One region of the Thalassotalea ponticola genome, then DNA from elsewhere that is predicted to be linked to it. Evidence: predicted binding sites of a transcription regulator. Region 1 holds the regulator's gene; each other region holds the start of a gene.
What was found. The regulator MetJ, encoded in region 1, represses methionine synthesis genes. The targets are predictions, from matches to a motif close to TAGACGTCTAGACGTCTA.
Positions count from the first base shown of each region.

Region 2: a site for MetJ is predicted at 3,800-3,817, ahead of metK (methionine adenosyltransferase). Genes of this name have one in related genera too.
Region 3: a site for MetJ is predicted at 3,281-3,298, ahead of ACAY30_RS07935 (cystathionine beta-lyase). Genes of this name have one in related genera too.

Region 1 is NZ_CP166871.1:3,178,903-3,186,881, reverse strand. Features, by position in the region: gene hflC (protease modulator HflC) at 1-130, shown strand, start outside; gene ACAY30_RS14040 (DUF2065 domain-containing protein) at 300-455, shown strand; gene ACAY30_RS14035 (adenylosuccinate synthase) at 600-1,898, shown strand; gene ACAY30_RS14030 (hypothetical protein) at 2,011-2,595, opposite strand; gene ACAY30_RS14025 (malic enzyme-like NAD(P)-binding protein) at 2,786-4,033, shown strand; gene metJ (met regulon transcriptional regulator MetJ) at 4,102-4,428, opposite strand; gene metB (cystathionine gamma-synthase) at 4,622-5,776, shown strand; gene metF (methylenetetrahydrofolate reductase) at 5,822-6,703, shown strand; gene argE (acetylornithine deacetylase) at 6,723-7,877, opposite strand.
Region 2 is NZ_CP166871.1:2,808,279-2,816,257, reverse strand. Features, by position in the region: gene proC (pyrroline-5-carboxylate reductase) at 1-805, opposite strand, end outside; gene ACAY30_RS12275 (YggS family pyridoxal phosphate-dependent enzyme) at 809-1,480, opposite strand; gene ACAY30_RS12270 (type IV pilus twitching motility protein PilT) at 1,520-2,563, shown strand; gene ACAY30_RS12265 (PilT/PilU family type 4a pilus ATPase) at 2,573-3,688, shown strand; gene metK (methionine adenosyltransferase) at 3,954-5,144, shown strand; gene rsmE (16S rRNA (uracil(1498)-N(3))-methyltransferase) at 5,323-6,051, shown strand; gene gshB (glutathione synthase) at 6,075-7,031, shown strand; gene ACAY30_RS12245 (YqgE/AlgH family protein) at 7,196-7,750, shown strand; gene slyD (peptidylprolyl isomerase) at 7,888-7,979, opposite strand, start outside.
Region 3 is NZ_CP166871.1:1,846,336-1,854,314, forward strand. Features, by position in the region: gene ACAY30_RS07925 (thymidine kinase) at 1-431, shown strand, start outside; gene nhaA (Na+/H+ antiporter NhaA) at 593-1,807, opposite strand; gene ACAY30_RS07935 (cystathionine beta-lyase) at 2,024-3,202, opposite strand; gene ACAY30_RS07940 (DNA polymerase II) at 3,336-5,729, opposite strand; gene dinG (ATP-dependent DNA helicase DinG) at 5,811-7,907, shown strand; gene ACAY30_RS07950 (sulfite exporter TauE/SafE family protein) at 7,953-7,979, opposite strand, start outside.

The sequences.
Region 1 (7,979 bases):
TGAGTTCTATTCTTTTGTGCGCAGTTTAGAAGCGTATGAAAAAAGCTTTAGCAACAAGGGCGACATCATGATTGTCAAACCAGACAGTGACTTTTTCCACTATCTCAAAGACAACAGTAAAGACCAGTAAACGAAATAAGCCCACATGTTTGTGGGCTTTTTTTCATCAATAACACAACAGCCAATAAGCCGATTCATCCTGCCGTCAATCGCGGTAACTGTGTTGCTTAGGGTTGTACTTACCACGGTTGACTATACCCACGATGAGCTATGACATTTTACTAAGCGCGGTTGCACTTATGTTTATCTTTGAAGGACTTGCGCCATTGCTCTTTCCAAATCGCTGGCAGAGTTTTATGTTAAAACTGGCCAATGAGCCAACCAGCCAAATCCGCCAAATTGGTCTGCTATTGGTAGGATTAGGTGCTATCATTATGCTGTGGTTGTACGGTTAGTCTTATCTATTGGTCGCGATAACTTAATTTATCGTCACTTTTCGCTGACAATTGAAGGTAAAAAATCACACAAAAAAGATGATCTAGGATAATGTATTTGTTAGAATTCGACCTCAATTTTTTTGGTGATTTGCAAAATATATTATGGGCAAAAACGTCGTTGTTTTAGGCACCCAGTGGGGTGACGAAGGTAAAGGTAAAGTTGTAGACTTGTTAACGGATAAAGCGAAATACGTTGTTCGTTATCAAGGTGGTCACAACGCGGGTCATACTCTAATCGTAAACGGTGAAAAAACCGTACTTCATTTAATTCCATCAGGTATTTTACGCGAAAACGTTAAATGCTTGATCGGTAATGGTGTTGTGTTATGCCCAACAGCGTTAATGAAAGAAATTAGCATGCTAGAAGAGCGCGGCGTTCCAGTGCGCGAGCGTTTGCTTATTAGTGATGCCTGTCCGTTAATCATGCCGTACCACATTGCCTTAGACAATGCTCGTGAACACGCTCGTGGATCGAAGAAGATTGGTACCACAGGTCGCGGTATCGGTCCTGCTTACGAAGACAAAGTTGCCCGTCGCGGTCTTCGTGTTGGCGATTTATTAGATGCTGAATCATTCAAAGCAAAATTAGCTGAGATTATGGAATACCATAACTTTGTGCTAACCAGCTACTACAAAGCAGACGCTCTAGACGTTGAAACCGTTTACCAAGAAGTGATGGCTATCGCACCGACTATCATTGCGATGATGAACGATGTCAGCGAGACGCTAGATCAAGCTCGCAAAAATGGCGAGTCAATCATGTTTGAAGGCGCACAAGGCACATTACTTGATATCGATCACGGTACCTATCCTTATGTTACTTCATCAAATACCACCGTTGGCGGTGTAGCAACAGGCTGTGGTTTTGGTCCTCGCTACCTTGATTACGTGCTTGGTATCACTAAAGCGTACACAACGCGCGTAGGCTCAGGTCCGTTCCCAACCGAATTAAACGATGAAATCGGTAATCACTTGGGTACCGTTGGTCATGAATTTGGCGCAACAACAGGTCGAGAGCGACGTTGTGGTTGGTTCGATGCCGTAGCTATGCACCGTGCAGTACAAGTAAACTCGATTAGTGGTTTCTGTTTAACCAAGCTTGACGTTCTTGACGGATTAAAAGAGTTAAAGATCTGTACTGGCTATAAAACAGCAGATGGTGAGGTACTGACGGTACCACCAATGGCCGCTGAAGGTTATGAGAACATTACGCCGGTATACGAAACTATGCCTGGTTGGGACGAGTCAACCGTTGGCGCAACGTCTTTTGACCAACTTCCTGCCAACGCGGTAGCGTATATCAAGCGCTTAGAGGAAGTAACCGGCGTGCCGATTGATATTATTTCAACGGGTCCTGACCGAGTTGAAACGATGATTTTAGTCAATCCATTTGACGAGTAAAATGATTCAAACAAAAAGCCGGCATTAGCCGGCTTTTTTGTTTCCACACTTCTCGTCTTTCTCTCACAACCTATTTGCTCTGCGCAATGCGCAGCGATGCGGTGCAGGGCGATTAGTGACCCCAAGGTGGTGGAGGTGGGGGAATTGGTTTGGTTAAATCAAAGTCTACTCGAAACACCCGTCCAGAGCGTACTAACTGATAACTAAAGCGCTCAGGGTAAATTGCGATTCGCCAAGTATTATCTATTGATTCAAATAATTGCATTTCGACAAACAGTTGCTTACTGTCATCATCGGCGACAAAGCTTTGTAATTGTGGCCAACCGTCATCCTCAGTGATACCACCGTACATGGTCAACTTATCAGCTGTGCCATCTTTATGGCGATGATCGTGCTTAAGTTGCAAGCCATCATTGGTTTTAGTGATCAGCCAAGTACGAGAAGCATCGTCACCGACATAAAAAGGAATTGCAATTGCGTTCTCTGAGCATTGTCGCACATGCATAATTAGCTGCTTATTGGCAAAGTTTTCACTATCACTTGAATCGGTGATCACTTGCCCTGAAAACGCTTGACCACACAATCGCGTCAACGACTGAAAGAACTGGTGTTGAGCTTGGCTGTTGGCGTTGCCTGTCAATGGCCATAGACTGACCGCGATGGCAACGGCAAATAAGACCGGTGCTTTACCTATCATAAAAGATTCTCTGTTATTGTTGTGTTGACTCAGCCTAACCGCTCGGTTGGATATTGGTAAGACCCTAGCTCGGTCGATAAAGTACGACCTGTTTCTGATAACTATTTGGTAAGTTTTCATGTAACATACGGAAAAATTACAATCCCCGATACACATAACAACCTATAGCTTAATAGCAAAGGATATATCAATGACAGATCTTCGTCAAAAAGCCCTCGACTACCACGCTCACCCGAAACCCGGCAAAATCAGTGTCGCCCTGACTACGGCGGCAGATACGGTTGATGATTTGTCTCTGGCGTATAGCCCTGGTGTGGCTGAACCAGTGCGCGAAATAGCTGACAACAGCGATGCTGTATATCGCTATACCAACAAAGGCAATACTGTCGCAGTGATCAGTAATGGCACAGCTATTCTCGGTCTCGGCAATTTAGGACCTCTGGCCTCGAAACCGGTAATGGAAGGCAAGGCGCTGTTGTTTAAACGCTTTGCCGATATCGACTCGTTTGATATCGAAGTTAAACACAACACCACAGAAGACTTTATTAATACGGTAGCGAATATTGCCGATACCTTTGGCGGGATCAACCTTGAAGATATTAAAGCGCCTGAGTGTTTTGCCATCGAAAAAGCACTAATAGAGCGTTGTAAAGTCCCTGTTTTTCACGATGATCAACACGGTACCGCGATTGTCACTACCGCCGCCTTGCTCAATGCGCTAGACATTCAAGGTAAGCAACTCAAGTCTGCCAAGATTGTTTGTATGGGAGCGGGCGCCGCCGCTATCGCTTGCATGGAGCTACTGATCACCTGTGGTGCGCAACGCGAAAACATCTACATGCTTGACCGCAAGGGAGTCATCCACACTCGTCGCGATGATTTAAATGAGTTTAAAAAGTTATTTGCCAACAATACCGACAAGCGTACCCTAGACGACGTCATCGATGGCGCCGACGTATTTGTCGGAGTGTCGGGTGCTAATTTGTTATCTGCACCGCAATTAAAACTGATGGCTGAAAATCCGGTTGTATTCGCGTGCTCTAACCCCGACCCTGAAATAAAACCTGAACTTGCGCACGCTACCCGAGATGATTTAATTATGGCCACAGGCCGTTCCGATTACCCAAATCAGGTCAACAACGTGTTGTGTTTTCCGTTTATCTTTCGCGGGGCGCTAGACGTTCGAGCTCGACAAATCAATGATGCGATGAAAGTTGCCGCTGTTGAGGCGATTCGTCAAATTGCCCGCTTAGACGTTCCTGATTCTGTGCTGCGTGCCAGTGGCTGCGCAACATTAGAATTTGGCAAGCAATACATTATTCCCAAACCGATGGATCCTCGCTTACTACCAAAAGTTGCCTTGGCCGTGGCAAAAGCCGCTGTCGAGTCTGGTGTGGCGGGCATCGATCTGCCGACTAACTATATGAATATAGACTAGGGTCTGCAGCTCTGTGTGGTCTAGATTTTGCCAAGACATAAAAAAAGTGCGTATAACGCACTTTTTTTTTAGTCGTTTTCTTCAAACGGGGAAAAATCGGTAATGCCCTGTTGCTCTAGCGCTTCGCGCACACTTTTTGGCAATTGATGTTCGTTGTCTTTAGCCAGATCTTCATCGCTGGGCAGGGGTTGCCCAGTAAAGGCATGTAAAAATGCCTCACACAATAATTCACTATTGGTTGCGTGACGCAAGTTGTTCACTTGCCGGCGAGTTCTTTCATCCGTCAGTACTTTTAATACGCGCAGCGGTATGGAGACCGTGATTTTTTTCACTTGCTCACTTTTTTTACCATGTGGTGCGTATGGATTAATGTATTCACCGTTCCAGTCAGCCATTTGAGTTCCCTTAATTTTTGCAATGTATCAGTGGCAATATTGGCGCTGATAACTGTTCTACAAATTGTACTGAATATGCGATGTTAGTCAATATTCAACAGCAAAGACGTTTAGATGTCTATATTTTCTTGACCGGATGATTTTTTAGTTATAGATTTATAGACGTCTAAACATCTATTTTGAGAGGCTGACGATGAGTAAGCGACAAAGTGCAACCATTGCCGCTCAAGCGGGCATTAATCGCGACGCGCACTACGGTGCCGTGGTGGCACCGCTACACATGTCGACGACGTATAGCCTCAAAGGTTTTAACCAAAAACGTCAGTTTGACTATGCGCGCACAGCAAATCCGACTACCTATACACTCGCCAGTGTCTTAGCCGATCTCGAAGGTGGGCGACATGCAATCGTTACCAATACCGGTATGGCTGCGATTTTACTGTTGTGTCAACTATTGCACAGTGGCGATCGAATCTTGATCCCCCACGATTGTTATGGTGGTAGTTACCGGTTATTCACCCATTTGGCCAAACGCGGCCAGTTTATCGTTGATATCGTCGATCAAACCGACCTTGACGCAGTGCGTTTGGCATTGCGTAAAAAGCCCAAGGTGATACTTGTTGAAACGCCAAGTAATCCATTGCTGCGCATTGTTGATATCGCCCAAATTTGTGAGTTGGCACGTTGTGTTGATGCCGTTGTTGCTGTCGACAATACGTTTTTATCGCCAGAGCTACAAAGACCGTTAGAGCACGGTGCAGATATTGTTATTCACTCAACCACCAAGTTTATCAACGGCCACTCGGATGTCGTTGGTGGCGCTCTCATTTGCAAACATCGAGCGCTTGGTGAAGAGCTAGCGTGGTGGGCAAACTGCATCGGTGTTACCGGCGGTGCGTTTGATGCTTATCAAACCCTACGCGGTATAAAAACGCTGCCGCTGCGCATTGTGCAGCACAGTGCTAATACCCAAGCGGTACTGCAGTTGCTAACCACCCATAAACAGGTGGCGAAAGTGTACTATCCGGGGCTTAGCGATCATCAAGGGCATGATATTGCGAGTAAACAACAAATTGGCTACGGCTCTATGGTGTCTTTTGAACTGGCGGGACAAGATCAGCAGCTGCGTCAGTTTGTTAGCTCGTTAACCTTAATTACCTTGGCTCAATCACTAGGCGGGGTGGAATCGCTTATTGCTCATCCAGCAACGATGACTCACGCAGGCATGGATGCCAAAGCGCAACAACAAGCGGGAATTTCGCCGTCGTTACTGCGCTTATCAGTGGGGATTGAGTCGGCACTTGATATCGTCGCTGATCTCAAACAGGCGTTAGACGCTTTGACTTAACAGCTTTGACTTATAGAACTCGATCAATAACAGCAGGAGTGTGTTATGAATGCGAAAGCTCGACAGCTAGAATTATTAAACCGCACCGTTCGCGATTTAGATCGCGATTTAAACGTGTCATTTGAGTTCTTTCCGCCAAATAGCGCCGCAATGGAACAGACATTATGGCAATCGGTAGAACGACTGGCGCCGTTAAATCCGAGTTTTGTCTCGGTTACCTACGGCGCGGGAAGTGGCACCCGAGATCGCACTCACTCAGTTATCAAACGCATTCAAGCTCAGACTGACCTACAAGCGGCACCCCATTTAACCTGTATCGATGCATCGACCGAGCAACTCATCGATATTGCCAAGGATTATTGGCACAGTGGCGTTCGTCATATCGTTGCATTGCGCGGTGATTTACCTGACGGCCAGAGTAAACCATCGATGTTTGCCAATGACCTAGTTAGCTTGTTAAAGCAGGTGGCTGACTTTGAGATTTCGGTCGCCGCTTATCCAGAGACGCATCCAGAATCACCTAATGCACAATTTGATTTGGTTAATTTGAAGCGCAAGGTTGATGCGGGAGCTACGCGAGCAATTAGCCAGTTCTTTTTTGATATGGACGCGTTTTTGCGCTTTCGCGATCGCTGCGTTGCGGTAGGTATTGATGTCGATATTGTGCCCGGCATATTACCCGTTTCAAATTTTGCCACGTTGAAGCGATTTGCAGCACTTACCAATGTGAGTGTCCCAGACTGGATGGGGCAGCTTTATGAGGGCTTAGATGACGACCCAACCACGCGCAACTTAGTGGGGGCAAATATTGCGATGGAGCAGGTTAAAATTTTGTGCAGTGAGGGGGTAAATGACTTTCATTTTTATACCTTGAATCGCTCAGAGTTAACCTATGCAATTTGTCACACTCTCGGCGTTAGACCTTAACGCAACATGATAAGTGCGCTCACGCGCAGCAATAATGAGTAATTAGCCGGTGTAATAACGCCAAGGTCGGTTCAACTTGATCAACGTGTAGGTATTCATTTGCTTGATGGGCTTGGTCAATTGAGCCCGGCCCCAAGACCAACGTCTGGCAACCTAATTGCTGAATAAATGGTGCCTCAGTAGCGTAGTTAACGGCTTGACAACAATGGCCAGAGAAGCGCTGGGCACTGACCACCAACTCGCTATCCTGTGCTTCTTTAAACGCTGGCGAGCTGGCGTGTAGTGGCTGCATTTGAATACTACCGGGGTGTTGTTTACAAATCGGTAATAGCGCATCGGCAAGCCACGCCAATAAATCTTCATCGGCAATACCCGGTATGGCCCGCAGGTCAATATCGAGGTAGCAATCTTGGCATATGCGGTTGGCGTTATCTCCGCCCTTTATCGCACCTAAGTTTAGCGTCGGTTGTTGCACGCTGAACGCCGCGTTGCGGTAATTTTGCTGTAAGTGTTTGCGCAGTAGTTGCAAGCGTTGAATAACCTCCACCATAACCTCAATTGCATTGAGACCATTGGCCGGGTCGCTTGAATGACCGGACTTGCCGCGCACCGTTATGCGATGCGACATATGACCCTTGTGCATGTGCACAGGCTTCAACTCAGTGGGTTCACCAATAATGGCGACCTCGGGTTTGACTAATTGCTGTTTGACGAAAAAGCGCGCGCCAGCCATGGTCGTTTCCTCATCTGCGGTGACCAATATATACAGAGGTTTAGTGAGCTTATGCCGAGGAATGGCGGTACACGCCTGCAATACAAAGGCGAAAAAGCCTTTCATATCACAACTGCCAAGACCGTAGAATTTGTCGTCTATCAACCGTAATTTGAATGGATCGGTGAGCCAGCCCTGATCGTCATAAGGTACTGTATCACTGTGCCCAGATAGTAATAGCCCCCCCTCACCAGAGCCAAGTGTAGCTAGCATATTGTATTTGTTGTTGGTGTTAATCACTTGGTCAATGCTGATAGTAAAGCCCAGTGATTCAAACCAGCTCGCTAATAACTCGATCACCGGTAAATTGGATTGATCGAAGTCGAGCCTATCTGAACTGATCGACGGCATAGCGATTAACTGGCTGAGTGCCTGTTGCAAGTTAGGTAATGTGGATGTCATCAAACGCTCTTTGTTATCGTCTGTTAAATTATAATTATTCTATAATATTGCATAAATATTATTATATTGTTATCTTTTTATTAATCGTCAACTGAGCGAATT
Region 2 (7,979 bases), 370 kb from region 1:
CTTCGGTCATTTGTTGCGCGCGTTTCTTGCAATTAACCATCGCTTTAGCGACCAATTGTTCAAGACCGCCTTCAGCCAGAGTAGTTAGCGCCGCATGGGTTGTTCCACCTTTAGAGGTGACGTTTTCCCGCAAGGTGGTAAGTGACTCTGAATTGTGCACCGCCATCTGCGCTGCGCCAAGCGCTGTTTGCTGCACTAATTGACGCGCCGTATGTTGATCAAAGCCAAAGTCCATCGCTTGTTTTTGCATGGCTTCCATAAAGGCGAAGAAGTACGCAGGACCCGAGCCTGACACGGTAATTAAATTGTCAATTTCTTCTTCGTTGTTTAGCCATTGCGTTTTACCTACGGAGGCAAACATCGCATCGATATATTGTTTGGTTTCATCTGCGGTGTTGTCATCGGCGTATAGACCAGACATACCAAAACCGAGCTGTGATGGAGTGTTTGGCATACAGCGCACAATGGCTGGCTCAGGGCCGAGGACACTGCGCATTTGGGCAACACTGACCCCGGCAGCAACCGAAACGAAGCATTTTTTACTCACGTCAACCGCTTCACTGATTTGTTTGCACACCTCTTTTATTAGGTGTGGTTTAACCCCTAAAATGATTATGTCAGCTTTTTCTGCGGCGGCCAGATTGTCACTGGTTTGTGACACGCCGTACTCTTTTGCTAGCGCTTCGCGTTTTTCAGAACTCGGATTGGTAACGGTAATGGTATTGGCATCGAAACCGCCGTTGACCATGCCGATTAGGATACAGCGGTTCATATTGCCTGCGCCAATAAATGCGACGTTTTTCATCAATTAATCTCTCCTTCCAAATATTGCTGTACCGACGCGCACCATGGTTGAACCACAGGCAATGGCTGTAGCCATATCACCACTCATGCCCATCGATAGAGTATCTATTGTTGGGTATTTTTGTTGCAATTGCTTGAATAAGCTTTGCATTTTTACAAAACTCGGTTCGCTATTGCCTTTTTCAGGGATGCACATGATGCCACGTAGTACTAAGTGAGGGCAAGCGTCGACAAAGGCGGCTAAGCTGTCTAATTGTTCTACGGTCACACCGGATTTGCTCGGTTCACCACTAATATTCACTTGTAAACAGACTTGTAGCGGGGTAATGTTAACAGCACGTTGTTCGTTAAGGCGTTTTGCCGTTTTTTCTCGGTCAATTGAGTGTACCCAGTCGGCATACTCAGCGATTAAGCGGGTTTTATTGCTTTGAATTGGACCGATAAAGTGCCAGATGATATCAAATTCTGATAACGCTTTGGCTTTACTCGCAAGCTCTTGAACGTAGTTTTCACCAAATTGACGTTGGCCGGCAAGGTAGGCGGCGTTGATATCGTCAACGGGTTTGGTTTTACTTACTGCGAGTAATTGAACCGAGTTAGCCGTGCGCTGACTGTCGCAGCTTGCTTGCTCAATAGATGTTAAAACGTTAGCTAGGTTGTCAGCGATTGAACTCATAGTTTTTTATTCTGGATAACAATAATTAATAGGAATATTATGGATATTACCGAACTTTTAGCGTTTAGTGTGGAACACAACGCTTCCGATTTACACCTTTCTACTGGCATGCCACCGGCTATTCGCGTTGATGGTGACGTGCGCAAGATTAACATTCCGCCGTTAGAAGACAAAGAAGTCAATGGCTTGGTCTACGACATTATGACCGATCGCCAACGCAAAGAGTACGAAGAAAACTTGGAAGTGGATTTCTCGTTTGAAGTACCAAATCTTGCGCGTTTCAGGGTTAATGCGTTTAACCAAAACCGAGGTCCAGCAGCGGTATTTCGTACCATCCCTAGTAAAATACTATCACTGGACGAACTCGGTTGCCCAGATATTTTCCGCACTATCGCTGAAAACCCACGTGGCTTAGTACTGGTGACAGGCCCAACGGGTTCGGGTAAATCAACAACACTAGCGGCAATGGTTGATTACATCAACGAAACCAAGCGTCATCACATTCTTACCATTGAAGATCCGATAGAATTTGTGCACGACAACAAACAGTGTTTGATTAACCAGCGTGAAGTACATCGCGATACCTTGAGCTTTAACAATGCATTGCGCAGTGCACTTCGTGAAGACCCCGACGTTATTCTAGTTGGTGAGATGCGTGACCTTGAAACCATTCGCTTGGCGATGACTGCGGCAGAAACAGGTCACTTAGTATTTGGTACTTTGCACACCACGTCTGCACCAAAAACCATTGACCGTATTGTTGATGTATTCCCTGGTGAAGAAAAAGATATGGTGCGCTCGATGCTATCTGAGTCATTGCGCGCAGTTATCTCGCAAACACTGATTAAAAAGAATGGTGGCGGCCGTGTTGCGGCCCACGAGATCATGGTCGGTGTACCGGCGATTCGCAACTTGATTCGCGAAGATAAGATTGCCCAAATGTACTCAGCTATTCAAACCGGTATGTCACATGGTATGCAAACCATGGATCAGTGTTTACAAGGCTTGCTAAGTCGCGGTTTGATCACGCGTGAAGATGCGATGGCCAAAGCGGTAGATAAGAACCAATTTAAAGTGTACTAAGGTAAAGCCATGTATTTACATAAATTGTTAAGCGAAATGGTTGAACAGGGGGCGTCCGATTTATTCATCACCGTCAACCTATCACCAAGCGCTAAAATCAATGGCGAATTAACCGCCATTGATGACAAAGTGTTAACTTATGACGATGCCTTAGCACTTGTCCTCAGTTCGATGAGCGACAAGCAGCAACAGGAATTTGAGGTGACCAAGGAATGTAACTACGCCATTGCGGTAGACAACGTTGGTCGGTTCCGTATTTCTGCGTTTTGGCAACGCGAAATGCCGGGCATGGTAATACGTCGCATTGTTACCGATATCCCTGATGTTGATAAGCTAGGTTTACCGCAAGTGCTAAAAGACTTGGTGATGTCAAAGCGCGGCCTGGTGCTATTTGTCGGTGGTACGGGTACCGGTAAGTCAACATCGATGGCGTCGCTTATTGGTTACCGCAATCGCAATGCTCGCGGTCATATTTTAACCATTGAGGATCCGGTGGAATTCGTTCACGATCACGGTCGTTCAATGATTACTCAGCGCGAAGTGGGTATGGATACTGAGTCGTTTGATGCGGCGCTGAAAAGCTCGTTACGTCAAGCGCCCGATGTTATCTTGATTGGTGAAATTCGCTCGCAAGAAATTATGGAGCACGCATTGAGTTTCGCCGAAACTGGCCACTTGTGTATTGCCACGCTGCATGCCAACAACGCCAACCAAGCGATTGATCGGATTATGCATTTGGTACCGGCAGAGCAACACCAAAAACTACAATTTGATTTAGCGTTAAATTTACGCGGGATTGTCGCTCAACAATTGGTGCCAACTCGAGATGGCAACGGACGCCGTGCGGCCATCGAAATTTTGTTAAATTCACCGTACATCGCTGAATTGATTAAGAAAGGTGATGTTGGCGAAATTAAAGAAGTGATGTCGAAATCTCGTGAATTAGGCATGCAAACCTTTGACCAAGCGTTGTTTGATTTGTACGAGTCGGGTGACATCAGTTATACCGATGCCTTACATCACGCGGATTCGCCAAATGATCTGCGCTTGATGATTAAATTGCGCAGCAATGATCAAAGTGGCATGGGTGGCTTAAAAGGGGCAACCCTAGACGGGATTGAATAATCCACTAATAAGCCAAGTGAAAAAGCGCCTATGGGCGCTTTTTTTTATCTGTCCACAACCTGTGTTAGTACGCCACTGTTGCATTTTCTTTAAGCAAATAAATCTTATTTTTAGACGTCTAGACGTAAAAGTGTGGATTTCTAAATTCAAGCTGTGTAAAATTCCTCGTATTGTAAATTTATCGTCTATTATTTAGGCATTTATTAGTAACTGGTAGCAAGCGAAAAACGTTGCGATTGTTGCTGGTATAAGTGGAAGAGGCGTCATGGCTAAACATTATTTTACTTCTGAGTCAGTATCGGAAGGACATCCTGATAAAATTGCAGACCAAGTGTCTGATGCAGTGCTAGATGCAATTATCGCGCAAGATAAGCACGCTCGCGTAGCATGTGAAACAATGGTAAAAACCGGGGTAGCGATAATCTCGGGTGAGGTGACCACCGAAGCTTGGGTCGACTTGGAAAAGATCACGCGTAAGGTGATTACTGATATCGGTTACACCTCTTCAGATGTTGGTTTTGACGGCGAAACATGTGGCATTATGAACCTTATTGGGCAGCAATCACCAGAAATTGCTCAGGGTGTTGACCGCGCCAAGCCGGAAGAACAAGGTGCTGGTGACCAAGGTCTGATGTTTGGTTATGCAACCAATGAAACGCCTTCATTGATGCCGGCGCCGTTGTACTATTCACATCGCCTGGTTGAACGTCAAGCAGAAATGCGTAAATCTGGAGTGCTTCCGTGGTTGCGACCAGATGCCAAGTCACAAGTGACTTTTGTTTATGAAGGCGATAAGCCAGTAGCAATTGACGCGGTGGTTTTATCAACTCAACACAGTCCTGAGATCAGTCAAGAAGACTTACAAGATGCAGTGATGGAAAACATCATCAAGCACACCCTGCCGGCTGAGCTATTAACGGAAGACACCAAGTACTTTATCAACCCGACCGGACGTTTTGTTATCGGTGGTCCAGTTGGCGATTGTGGTTTAACGGGTCGTAAAATCATCGTTGATACCTACGGTGGCATGGCACGCCATGGCGGTGGCGCGTTCTCAGGAAAAGATCCATCAAAGGTTGACCGTAGTGCTGCTTACGCCGGTCGTTACGTAGCAAAGAATATCGTTGCTGCCGGACTTGCCGATCGCTGTGAAATACAAGTGTCGTATGCCATAGGTGTTGCCGAGCCGACCTCAATTGCGATTGAAACATTTGGCACAGGTAAAGTTGATGAGCAAACGCTGATCAAACTCGTTCGTGAACATTTTGACTTGCGTCCTTATGGGATCACTAAAATGCTCGATTTGTTACACCCGATGTATCAATTGACGGCAGCATACGGCCACTTCGGGCGCGAGCCATTTGAAATGACCGTTGGCGATGATACGTTTACCGCGTTCAGTTGGGAAAAAACCGACAAAGCCGACGCGCTTCGCCAGGCCGCTGGTTTAGATTAAACCACCGTAAAATCAGCTTGTACAAAGCCAGACTAAGCCTTGTTTTAGTCTGGCTTTTTTACGCATAATGTATTGGTGTCTGTGGGTTTGAACCCAGATTAAATGCCAGTTATGTCTTGTTTTTTTAACGCATCGACCCTATCTTGTAGGGCAGATAGCACAGCAGAGTAGCCGCGTCGTGAGTAATAATAGATTTTTTCAAGATAGCCCGTTGCAAGTGGGCCAGCAGGTGGTCTTAAGTGATGATGTGTTTGGTCATGTCGTCAGGGTATTGCGACTGCAAACTGGCGATAACATATCGCTGTTTAATGGCGATGGGTGTGATTACCAGGCAACGCTTAGCGAGGTAAGTAAAAAGCAGGCCAGTGCACTTATTGAAGGCGTTGAACAAATCGACAATGAATCGCCGCTGTCGATTCACTTAGGTCAAGGCATTTCTCGCGGTGACCGCATGGACTTTACTTTGCAAAAGTCGGTAGAGCTTGGCGTGAGTCAAATAACCCCGCTATTTACCGTACGCTGCGGCGTTAAGCTCAACAGCGAGCGCTTGGAAAAAAAGCGTCAGCAATGGCAAAAAATTGTCGTTAGTGCATGCGAGCAGAGTGGTCGTGCAACAGTACCAGAAGTCAAACCAGCAATGTCGTTAGAACAGTGGCTACAACAGCCCAATGACGATTTAAAGCTAAATTTACACCCCAAAGCGCAATATTCAATTTCGACGTTACCAATGCAAACATCGTCGGTTCGCTTATTGGTTGGTCCGGAAGGTGGACTGTCCGATGCGGAAATAGAACAAGCAGAACAAGCGGACTTTATACCGGTTTTACTCGGGCCTAGAGTATTGAGAACTGAGACTGCAGCGCTGTGTGCGATTACCGCATTGCAATGTAAATTTGGCGATTTATAACAATATACCGAGCAGGAACAATTATGACGTTAAAAGTAGGCGTGGTCATGGACCCGATAGAAAACATCAATGTGGCCAAAGATTCGTCGCTAGCGATGATGCTAGAAGCTCAAAGTCGAGGGCACGAATTGTATTACATGCAAATGGACGATTTATACCTGCTCGATGGACAAGCCAGAGCTAGTGCTTCGCGCGTTAGCGTATTTGACGATGCGTCTCATTGGTATGATATTGAAAACACATCGGATATTGCTTTAGCTGATTTGGATGTCATCTTGATGCGCAAAGATCCGCCATTTGACACTGAATATATCTACGCAACCTACATGTTAGAGCGCGCTGAAGAACAAGGTACGCTCATTGTTAACAAGCCGCAAAGTTTACGCGACTGTAATGAAAAGCTGTTTACTGCTTGGTTTTCTCAATACACCGCGACCACGCTAATTACTCGCAGTAGCGAGCGTATTCGCCAATTTCATCAGCAACACCAAGATGTCATCGTTAAACCACTAGATGGCATGGGTGGCGCGTCTATTTTTCGGATGAAAGCCGATTGCGCCAACGTTGGCGTGATCATTGAAACGCTAACCGCCCACGGCAGTCAGTACGCTATGGTACAAGAGTTTTTACCGCAAATCAGCGATGGCGATAAGCGTATTTTAATCGTCAACGGCGAGCCGATGCCATACTGTCTAGCGCGTATTCCGGCACAAGGGGAAACCCGTGGTAACCTCGCTGCTGGCGGCCGCGGTGAAGCTCGACCTTTGTCAGCTAGCGATAAAGTGATGGCTGAAACAATAGGCAAAGAATTAAAAAAACGCGGTTTGTATTTTGTTGGACTTGATGTGATCGGCGATAAAGTAACCGAAATCAATGTCACTAGCCCAACCTGTATTAGAGAGATTGAAAAAGCTTTTCCGATTAATATTAGCGGTAAGCTTTTTGATGCGATTGAACACGAGTTGGCAAAACGCAGCTAACGTGCTTTGAGAGGCCTGAGCTAAAGATTGTCTACCTTGCTTGAAAAATGCGCAGTTTGGCCCCATGTTTAATAGTAACAGAAACGAAATTGGCATTGAGAAGATGCGCGCTTTCGATACGCTGTAATCACTAATGGTTGACGATTGATAAAAAGGAGAGGGCCATGACTAGCTTCGAAAATCACCTGTTGATTGCCATGCCTAATATGCATGACCCTTACTTTCAAAAGACGGTAACCTACATTTGTGAGCACAATGAGCAAGGCGCGATGGGGCTTATTGTCAATGTCCCGGTGCGCATTACTCTCGGTGAATTGTTATCGCAGATCGATGCCCATCAAGGAGACAGTTATCGGTTATCGCAGAGGGTGCTGGCAGGTGGGCCTGTTTCACCAGATAGGGGGTTTGTACTGCACAATAATCAAGGCGAGTGGAGTAGCTCTATGGCTCTGAACTCAGAGATTATGATCACCACCTCTCGAGATATTTTAGAGGCATTGGGTACCGATAAAGCGCCAGAACAGTTTCTAGTCACCTTGGGCTATGCAGGCTGGGGACCGGGTCAGTTAGAGCAAGAAATTAAGGATAACTCATGGTTGGTTGCCCAAGCCGATAGAGATATCTTATTCGATACCCCCGTTGACTTGCGCTGGCAAAAAGCGACTCAAAAATTGGGTATTGATTTGGGCCATTTGTCGACAGACATTGGCCATGCATAATGTTTGCTGTGAGCTAAGTTGACTTAGTAAGTGCAGTACTTTACGACGCCACACTGCATTCGTTGCTTGTGGCGTTGTAGGGTGTACGTTGCAAGGCTTAGATAACTAAGCCAAGCCAATATAGCTTTGTTTGTGCGCTAGTGCTCACAACCGCCTTCGCCATGAACGTGACCGTGAGCGAGTTCTTCGCTAGTCGCATCGCGCACCTCAATGATTTCTACGTCAAATT
Region 3 (7,979 bases), 1.3 Mb from region 1:
GATTGGGCTTGAGTAGCGATGCGCTGCTGTACGATAAAGACACCAATTTATACGATCAAATTAATCTGCTTCTGGCGAGGCAAAAGCTCGATTGTGTTCTGCTTGATGAAGCCCAGTTTTTGACCAAGCAACAAGTAAAACAGCTATCTGACGTTGTTGATTACTTAAATATTCCGGTACTTGCCTATGGAATTCGTACCGACTTTATGGGCGAAACATTTACCGGCAGTGCCGCTCTTCTGGCTTGGGCTGATAAACTGGTTGAACTGAAAACCGTATGTCATTGCGGTCGCAAAGCGAATTTTATTATACGTTTTGACCAGTCCGGTAACGCAGTAACATCTGGCTCACAAGTACAAATCGGTGGCAACGATATGTATGAGTCGGTATGCCGAAAACACTTTAAGGCATCCGTTTGGGACAAAACATAAAGCTTGTAGCAATTTTTCCTCGGCAAAGCGAAGTCCTCAACTGAGCAGATAGCAAAACGATTACACAAGCGTCAACAGATAAAAAAACCGCGATGCTATTTAGCATCGCGGTTTTTTAACTTGTTTATTGATCAAAACACGTGTTAATTCGCATTTTAATTTTACGGCTTTTGCACTTCATTATCTTGAACATCGTCTTTGTGTTTGGGCAATGAATAGCGCAACACAAAGAAACCGATAAAACCAGAGATTAGCGAGCCAATGACGATACCTATGCGCTCGTCAAAAATCTGATTCGCATAGCTGCCCTCAAAGGTGAGAGAGCCGATAAATAAACTCATGGTAAAACCAATGCCACACAAGGCAGATGTACCGTATAAGGTTTTAAAGCTCATCCCTGCGGGCAGCTCAGTAAGCTTGGCTTTGATTGCCAAGTAGCAAAATCCAAACACCCCGATTTGTTTACCCACTAATAAGCCTAAAGCGATTCCCAACGGCACCGGGTGCAGTAAATCATCGACCGACATCCCGGATAAATTTAAACCGGCATTGGCAAATGCAAAAACAGGTAGAACAAAAAACGCAACCACAGAGTGTAAGTCATGCTCCAACGATTTTAATGGTGAGTAATCTGGGTTGGTTTTTGAGCGCATCGGAATAAATAAGGCGACCAACACGCCAGACAAGGTCGCGTGAACACCGGATTTCAACATCGCAACCCACATAATAATGCCGATCATCATGTAAAGGCTTCGCGCCTCTACTTTGCGATGATTCATCCACCAAAGTATCGGAATACACGATGCGACAACAACCAAGGATGCAAATGAAATATTGTCGGTGTAAAAACAGGCGATAATAATAATGGCGCCAATATCGTCGAAAATAGCCAGTGACGTTAAGAAGATTTTCACCGTTGCAGGTACTCGAGAGCCCAACAACATTAACACGCCTAGCGCAAACGCGATATCGGTCGCTGCAGGAATTGCCCACCCTTTTGCGTATTCTGGATTGTCATAGTTAAAGTACGCATAAACTAACGCAGGGATGAGCATACCACCAATAGCGCCGATCCCCGGTAAAACGATATTTTTCGGGTCTTTGAGTTCGCCTTCGCGCAGTTCGCGCTTCAGTTCAAGACCTACGAGAAAGAAGAACACCGCCATTAAACCATCGTTAATCCAAAGCAACAGTGGTTTAGCAACCTCTAGTGGTCCGACTTTAACGGCAACGGGTGTGCTCAAGAACAAATCATAGTAGACCGATAATGACGTATTGGCAAAAATCATCGCGAGTACCGCAGCCATCATTAAGATAATGCCGCCTGATGATTCCAGTTTAAAAAAGCCTACAATAAAATTAGGTTCAGTTTTCATATAACTCCTGTCGAATAACTACCGAATATAACGCGACGCCTGTAGTTAGAAATAAGAATAGCGTTAACAATACGCATCGTCCCTGCACTTCGATTTGCGCGAAACTCACATATCATCTATTTATTCATCGCGTCCTCTAAGATATACATTTACCCATTGAACTTGCAAGTAAAACCGTATCTCGAGCGTCCTGTTGTGACAATATTTAACCAATCATTACTGCTGTTCGTTGTAACGAGCTAAGCCCGCTTGCAAGTCAGCGATTAAATCGTCGACATCTTCTAAACCTATGTGCAAGCGCACCAATGGGCCTTGATATGGCCAATGGGTAACGGTGCGTTGTGATGCCACGTTGCGATTGGCGAGAATAAGACTTTCGAATCCGCCCCATGAAAAGCCCATTTTAAAATGCACCATGGAGTCGAGCATCGCTGTTAATGCTCGTGGACTAGACGGCTTTAAGATAAATGAAAACAAGCCATTACCGCCTAAAAAATCGCGTTTGAAGAACTCGTGACCGGGACACGACTCTAACGCAGGATGCAAAACAGCTTCCACTTCTGGCCGCTCTGCTAACCAACGAGCGACAGTCAGTGATGAGCGTTGATGCTGCTTAAGGCGCACGCCAATGGTGCGCAAACCGCGCAATGCTAAATAACTATCATCTGGCGACGCACACTGTCCCAACAGGTAGGAATTTTCGCGCAGTGTTGGCCAACAACGAGCATTAGCCGTGGCGGTCCCTAGCATACAATCTGAATGTCCGGCGACGTATTTGGTTGCCGCTTGCACTGAAACATCAACGCCATAGGTAAATGGCTGAAAGTGAATTGGCGATGCCCAAGTATTGTCTAAAACGATCACCACATCGCTATTTTTTTGACGCGCTGAATGACAAATACCCGGTACATCTTGTACTTCCATGGTTAAACTACCGGGAGACTCTAAAAATATCACCGACGTATTATCCCGCATTAATGCCTCGATACCTGAGCCTATCATCGGATCGTAGTAGGTAACTGAAACGCCCATGCGCGACAAAGTCTTATCACAAAAGTCACGCGTTGGCTCATACACAGTATCCACCACCAATACGTGGTCGCCCGCTTTGACAAACGACAACATAGCACTGGTTATCGCTGCCGTGCCACAAGGATAAACATAACACCCTTTTGCACCTTCTAGTTCGCTCATCGCATCGGCAAAGGCAAATGTCGTCGGTGTTCCTCGACGACCGTAAAAAGGCACTTGATTGGCGCGATTCGCCGCGGCGTGCTGCATCTCGCTTACCGAGTCAAAAAGTACCGTTGAAGCGCGCACAACCGGAGGATTGACCACACCATTCGTCCATTTCGCGCTTCGCCCTGCACGCACTATTTTGGTATCTTTTTTCATAGAGCCCTCGTTTATTGTTCTAACACACCTCGCCTAGCCAACACGCCCGTAAAAATGGGTAACCAGCTACTGAGTAAATAGAAATCTAGCCATCTAAATAGTTATACCTAATTACCTGTAAAAAGGCACGCTTTTAAAACAACTGTAATTGATCATCGATGATTTTATTAAAATTTTTACCAATAAACGGTAATATGCCATCGGCGACAGCCGCTAACTGACGCTCGATATAAACAGGGTAATCGATGTCACTGCGCAGATATTCTACCGCTTGGGGCCCCTCTTTGGTGTACGCGTATTCAATCCAACTTTTGTGCTGATAACGAAGTGGTTTACCCCGTCGTTCATTTTGTAAATCTGCATCGCGAGCTGCCTTTACGTGCGGTGGCACATTCTTTTGATAGAGACTTAATTGTTGACGAATTCGCTTGCGAAAAATAAGTTTATCGTCAAATTCACCTCGCAAAGTGCGTTCCACTATGTCGCGAATATAAGCGTCGACCGGTTCGCCTTTAAACACCTTTAAATATAACGAGCGCTGAAATTCTTTGGCAAGTTCCGTCCAGTCGGTACGCACACTCTCTAAGCCTTTAAAAATAAGCCGTTCACTTGTACCGCGTCCCACTAAGCCTGCATAGCGCTTTTTAGTACCGATATCTTGTCCGCGCACAGTGGGCATTAAAAACGTGTGAAAATGAGTTTCAAATTCAATTTCCAACGCTGATTCAATGGCAAATTTCTGCTGTAAATACTCTGCCATATTGGCATTGACCAAGGTGACCATTTGTTGCCCTATCTGCTGACTTTGCTGATCGCTCTTGTCCTCGCCAATACTGACAAAGATTGAATCGGTATCGCCGTAAATCACCTGATAACCTTGGTTTTCAATCCACTGTTTGGTTAAATTTAACAGCTGATGGGAACGTTTGGTAATCGCCCCGGATAAACGCGGATCAAAAAAACGACACCCTGTTGAGCCCAATACCCCGTAAAAGCTGTTCATAATAATTTTGATCGCTTGTGATAACGGGGCATTTTTCTGCGCTTTTGCTTTATCCCGCTCGCGCCACAGGCGCTCGATAATAGTAGGTAAAAAGTGTTTTTTCCTAGAAAACCACGCGCCGTCAAAGCCCTCAATCACCTCGTCATCAAGGTTTTGTAAGTGGTCTTTGATGCCCTCAACCATGCCCATAGGATCTATTTTAAAGGTTCGAATAATACTGGGGTACAGGCTCTTAAAATCGAGTACTAACACGTTTTTGTACAGCCCAGGAACGGAGTCCATAACAAAACCGCCGGGCGAAACCAAATCGCGTTCCCCATCACCCATATTAGGAGCAATGTATCCAGCGCGATGCAATTTAGGTAAGTATAAGTTGGTAAATGCAGCAACACTGCCACCAATGCGATCTAGTTCCAAACCGGTTAACTGACTGCGCAACACCGCGTAGTTGAGTAATTGGGTTTTCTCAAAAATCAGCCAGACTAAACGACAATCTTCTAAATTGTACTCGGCTAATGCCTGCTTGTGGTAAAGAAACTTTCGGGTGATTTCCGCCCCGCGGTTGTCAACATCGTCGATGGCCTTACCAATACCGAGTAATTCTTGAGCCACATTTTCTAACGCAAAACTGGTAAAGCTGTACGTTGCCGAGCGCAACATATCAATGCCATCGATCACAACGCGCCCAGCAATATCAATAAAGTGTTGTTCATTGGCAAGGCGATTGGCTCGCCAACTTGGCGGACTGGCATCGCGTCCAATAGAAAACTTAATATTGTTTAAATCATAGCGTTTTTGCAGTAATTTAAAGTCAAAATTAATGACGTTCCAGCCGATTAATATATCGGGGTTGAGCTCATTAATCAGGTCAATAAAACGCATTAATAAGTCGTATTCATCCTCGACCCATTCGATGTAACTCTCGGCATTGGGCTCGGGCTCACCGATCATTAACACTCGCTTGATAGCCTGTTGGCTGTTGTCTTGTGCGTACGCACCAATTGAATAGAGCTCGCCGTCAAATGAACATTCAATATCGATTGAAAGCATTGTCAACGCCGGCGAATACGCTGAACGTCTGAGTTTCGCTTGTTTTACTTGCTCAAAACCATGCGCATTAGAACGCTGACCGATAAACTCGGCAGCTCCGTTAATAAAGCGTTCACTGAGATAGCGATCCTCTGGCCGAATATCGTCCTCATAGCACTTTATCATCGCCTGTTTGAGGATATCTCTGGCGCGGTAAAACGCCGATAACGAGCTGAAGTAAAAACCGACGACAGCATCTTGCTCAAAGGTTCGCAGCTCGAGCGGTTTGCTTAAAAATGATATATGCGCTTGTTTTAAATGACGAACAGCTTCATCAGCGCTGTTTGCTTCAACAAAAAAAATGGCTTTTTCATCATCAATGATAAGCTTGGCCGGACCCTCGTTGGTTTGCAGCCAATAAATTAACTGTAGCTTATTCGCGACATCGCGACTTTGGCGTGTTAAAACAAAACCTTTTTTTATTGAATCGACCATTATTTAGGTGTAATTGCAGACAAACCTGTTAATATATACAGCAGTATATTAAAGACCCGTGCCAATGGAAACCGTTATTTTATGCTAGGTGACAAAACCAAGGAGTCAATTCGCTCCGCTTATAAGCGAATTGGTGAAAGCCTCGAAAACTTTAGTCCGCGCAAAGAGCAAGCGTATTTAATTGCTGAAATCGCTAAAACGATTGCCGGCGAATACGATCGAAATACTCGGCACATAGTCATTGAAGCAGGTACTGGTACGGGCAAATCGCTGGCCTATTGCTTGGGCAGTATTCCCATTGCCCTAAAACGCAAAAAGAAAGTCATCATTTCAACGGCTACCGTGGCATTACAAGAGCAGCTAGTAAACAAAGATTTGCCATTCTTATTGCGACACTCTGGTCTTGCCTTCGAATTTTGTTTGGTAAAAGGTAGACAGCGCTACGTTTGCGCCCAACGCTTAGCCTTGGCTAATCACACTCACAGTGACAGTGACAGTGACATAGAGCAAGTTGCACTGTTTGAGCGCAAACCGACAAAACACGATACGCAATTACTCAAACGCATGCACAAAGCATTAGTTGATGGCAAATGGCAAGGTGACCGCGATTCGTGGCCAACTCCAATAGCCAACGATATTTGGCAATATATTCAAAGCGATAAACACAGCTGTTTACGTCATCTCGATGAACACGCACAGTGTCCATTTCATCGCGCGCGAGATTATATGGACAACGCCAATGTCTTGGTGGTCAATCACAGTCTATTACTAGCAGACCTAGAACTCGGTGGTGGAAAGATTCTCACCGAGCCCGAAGATACCATTTACATCATCGACGAAGCGCACCATTTACCTGATATTACCCGCGATCACGCCAGTGCGATGGCCACTGTTAAGGGTGCCGTTGAGTGGTTACAACGCCTAGCTCCAACAGCAGATAGAATCAACAAGCTAGCAACGACAGACCGGACGATTTCGCCGGCGTTAAAAGTAGCCGACCTAAGTGAAGAAATCATCACTGAACTGCGCCGGGTTAATGAATATTTTGACGCCAACCAAAATGTGTTTTTTGGCGAAGACAAGCAATACCGATTTGAAAATGGCGTGGTAAGCGATGAACTGCGTCATTTTGGTGAAGACATCGCCAATGCCAGTAAAAAGTGCTTTTCTGAATTAAACAAACTCTACAATACCCTGCTCGAGGAAGTTAAAGACGGCAATGTTCAAATGTACAAGGCCGAACCGTTACTTGCCGAAGCAGGCTTTGAAATTCAACGCGTAGAAAACCTCGAAAAGATATGGTCAATGTATGCCAAACAAGACAGCGAAAAAGCCGCACCTCTGGCGCGTTGGATTGAAAAAACAACAGGTAAGCGCGACGACTACTTAGTCAGCGCCTCCCCTATTGATGTCGGCTTTATGTTGCAAGATAACCTATGGGATAAATGCGATGCTGCGGTGTTGTGCTCAGCGACGCTTTGTGCGTTAAATTCATTCGATCACTTTCGCCGCCAAGTGGGCTTAGGTAACGATGACGGGACACAATATAAAAAGCTCAATTCACCGTTTGATTATCAACAAAACGCGGTGTTAACGATACCCAAAATGCAACACGAGCCCAATGTCAGTGAACCGTTTACTCTAGAGTTGATTAGCAAACTGCCATCACTACTTCGAGAAAACCAAGCAAATCTCGTACTCTTTTCTTCGTATTGGCAAATGGAGGCGGTCGCCAACGCGTTGCGCGAAAAACCCCAGTACAAAACCATTCAAGTACAAGGCGAGCAATCAAGGCAGGCCATACTCAATCTGCACAAAGAGCGCTGTGACCAAGGTAAAACAAGTATCATTTTCGGCAGTCAAAGTTTCAGCGAAGGTTTAGATTTACCGGGAAAATACTTAACTAATTTAATCATTACCAAATTGCCGTTCTCCGTGCCAACCTCACCAGTTGACCAAGCACATGCCGAATATATAAAGCACAAAGGGGGCAACCCATTCATGCTTCTTAGCGTGCCTGATGCGTCAAAAAAATTGGTTCAATCGTGTGGTCGTTTACTTCGCAATGAAAAAGATACCGGAATGATCACCATTTTAGATCGACGCTTAGTGAGCAAACGCTACGGCAAAGACCTGTTGGACTCGTTACCACCGTATCGCCTAAACATCGAGTATTAACCGTTAATTCGACAGAGTATTTGGATGTGATTACGCATTAAACACTTATGCCGAGCCAATCACTGTGCGGAT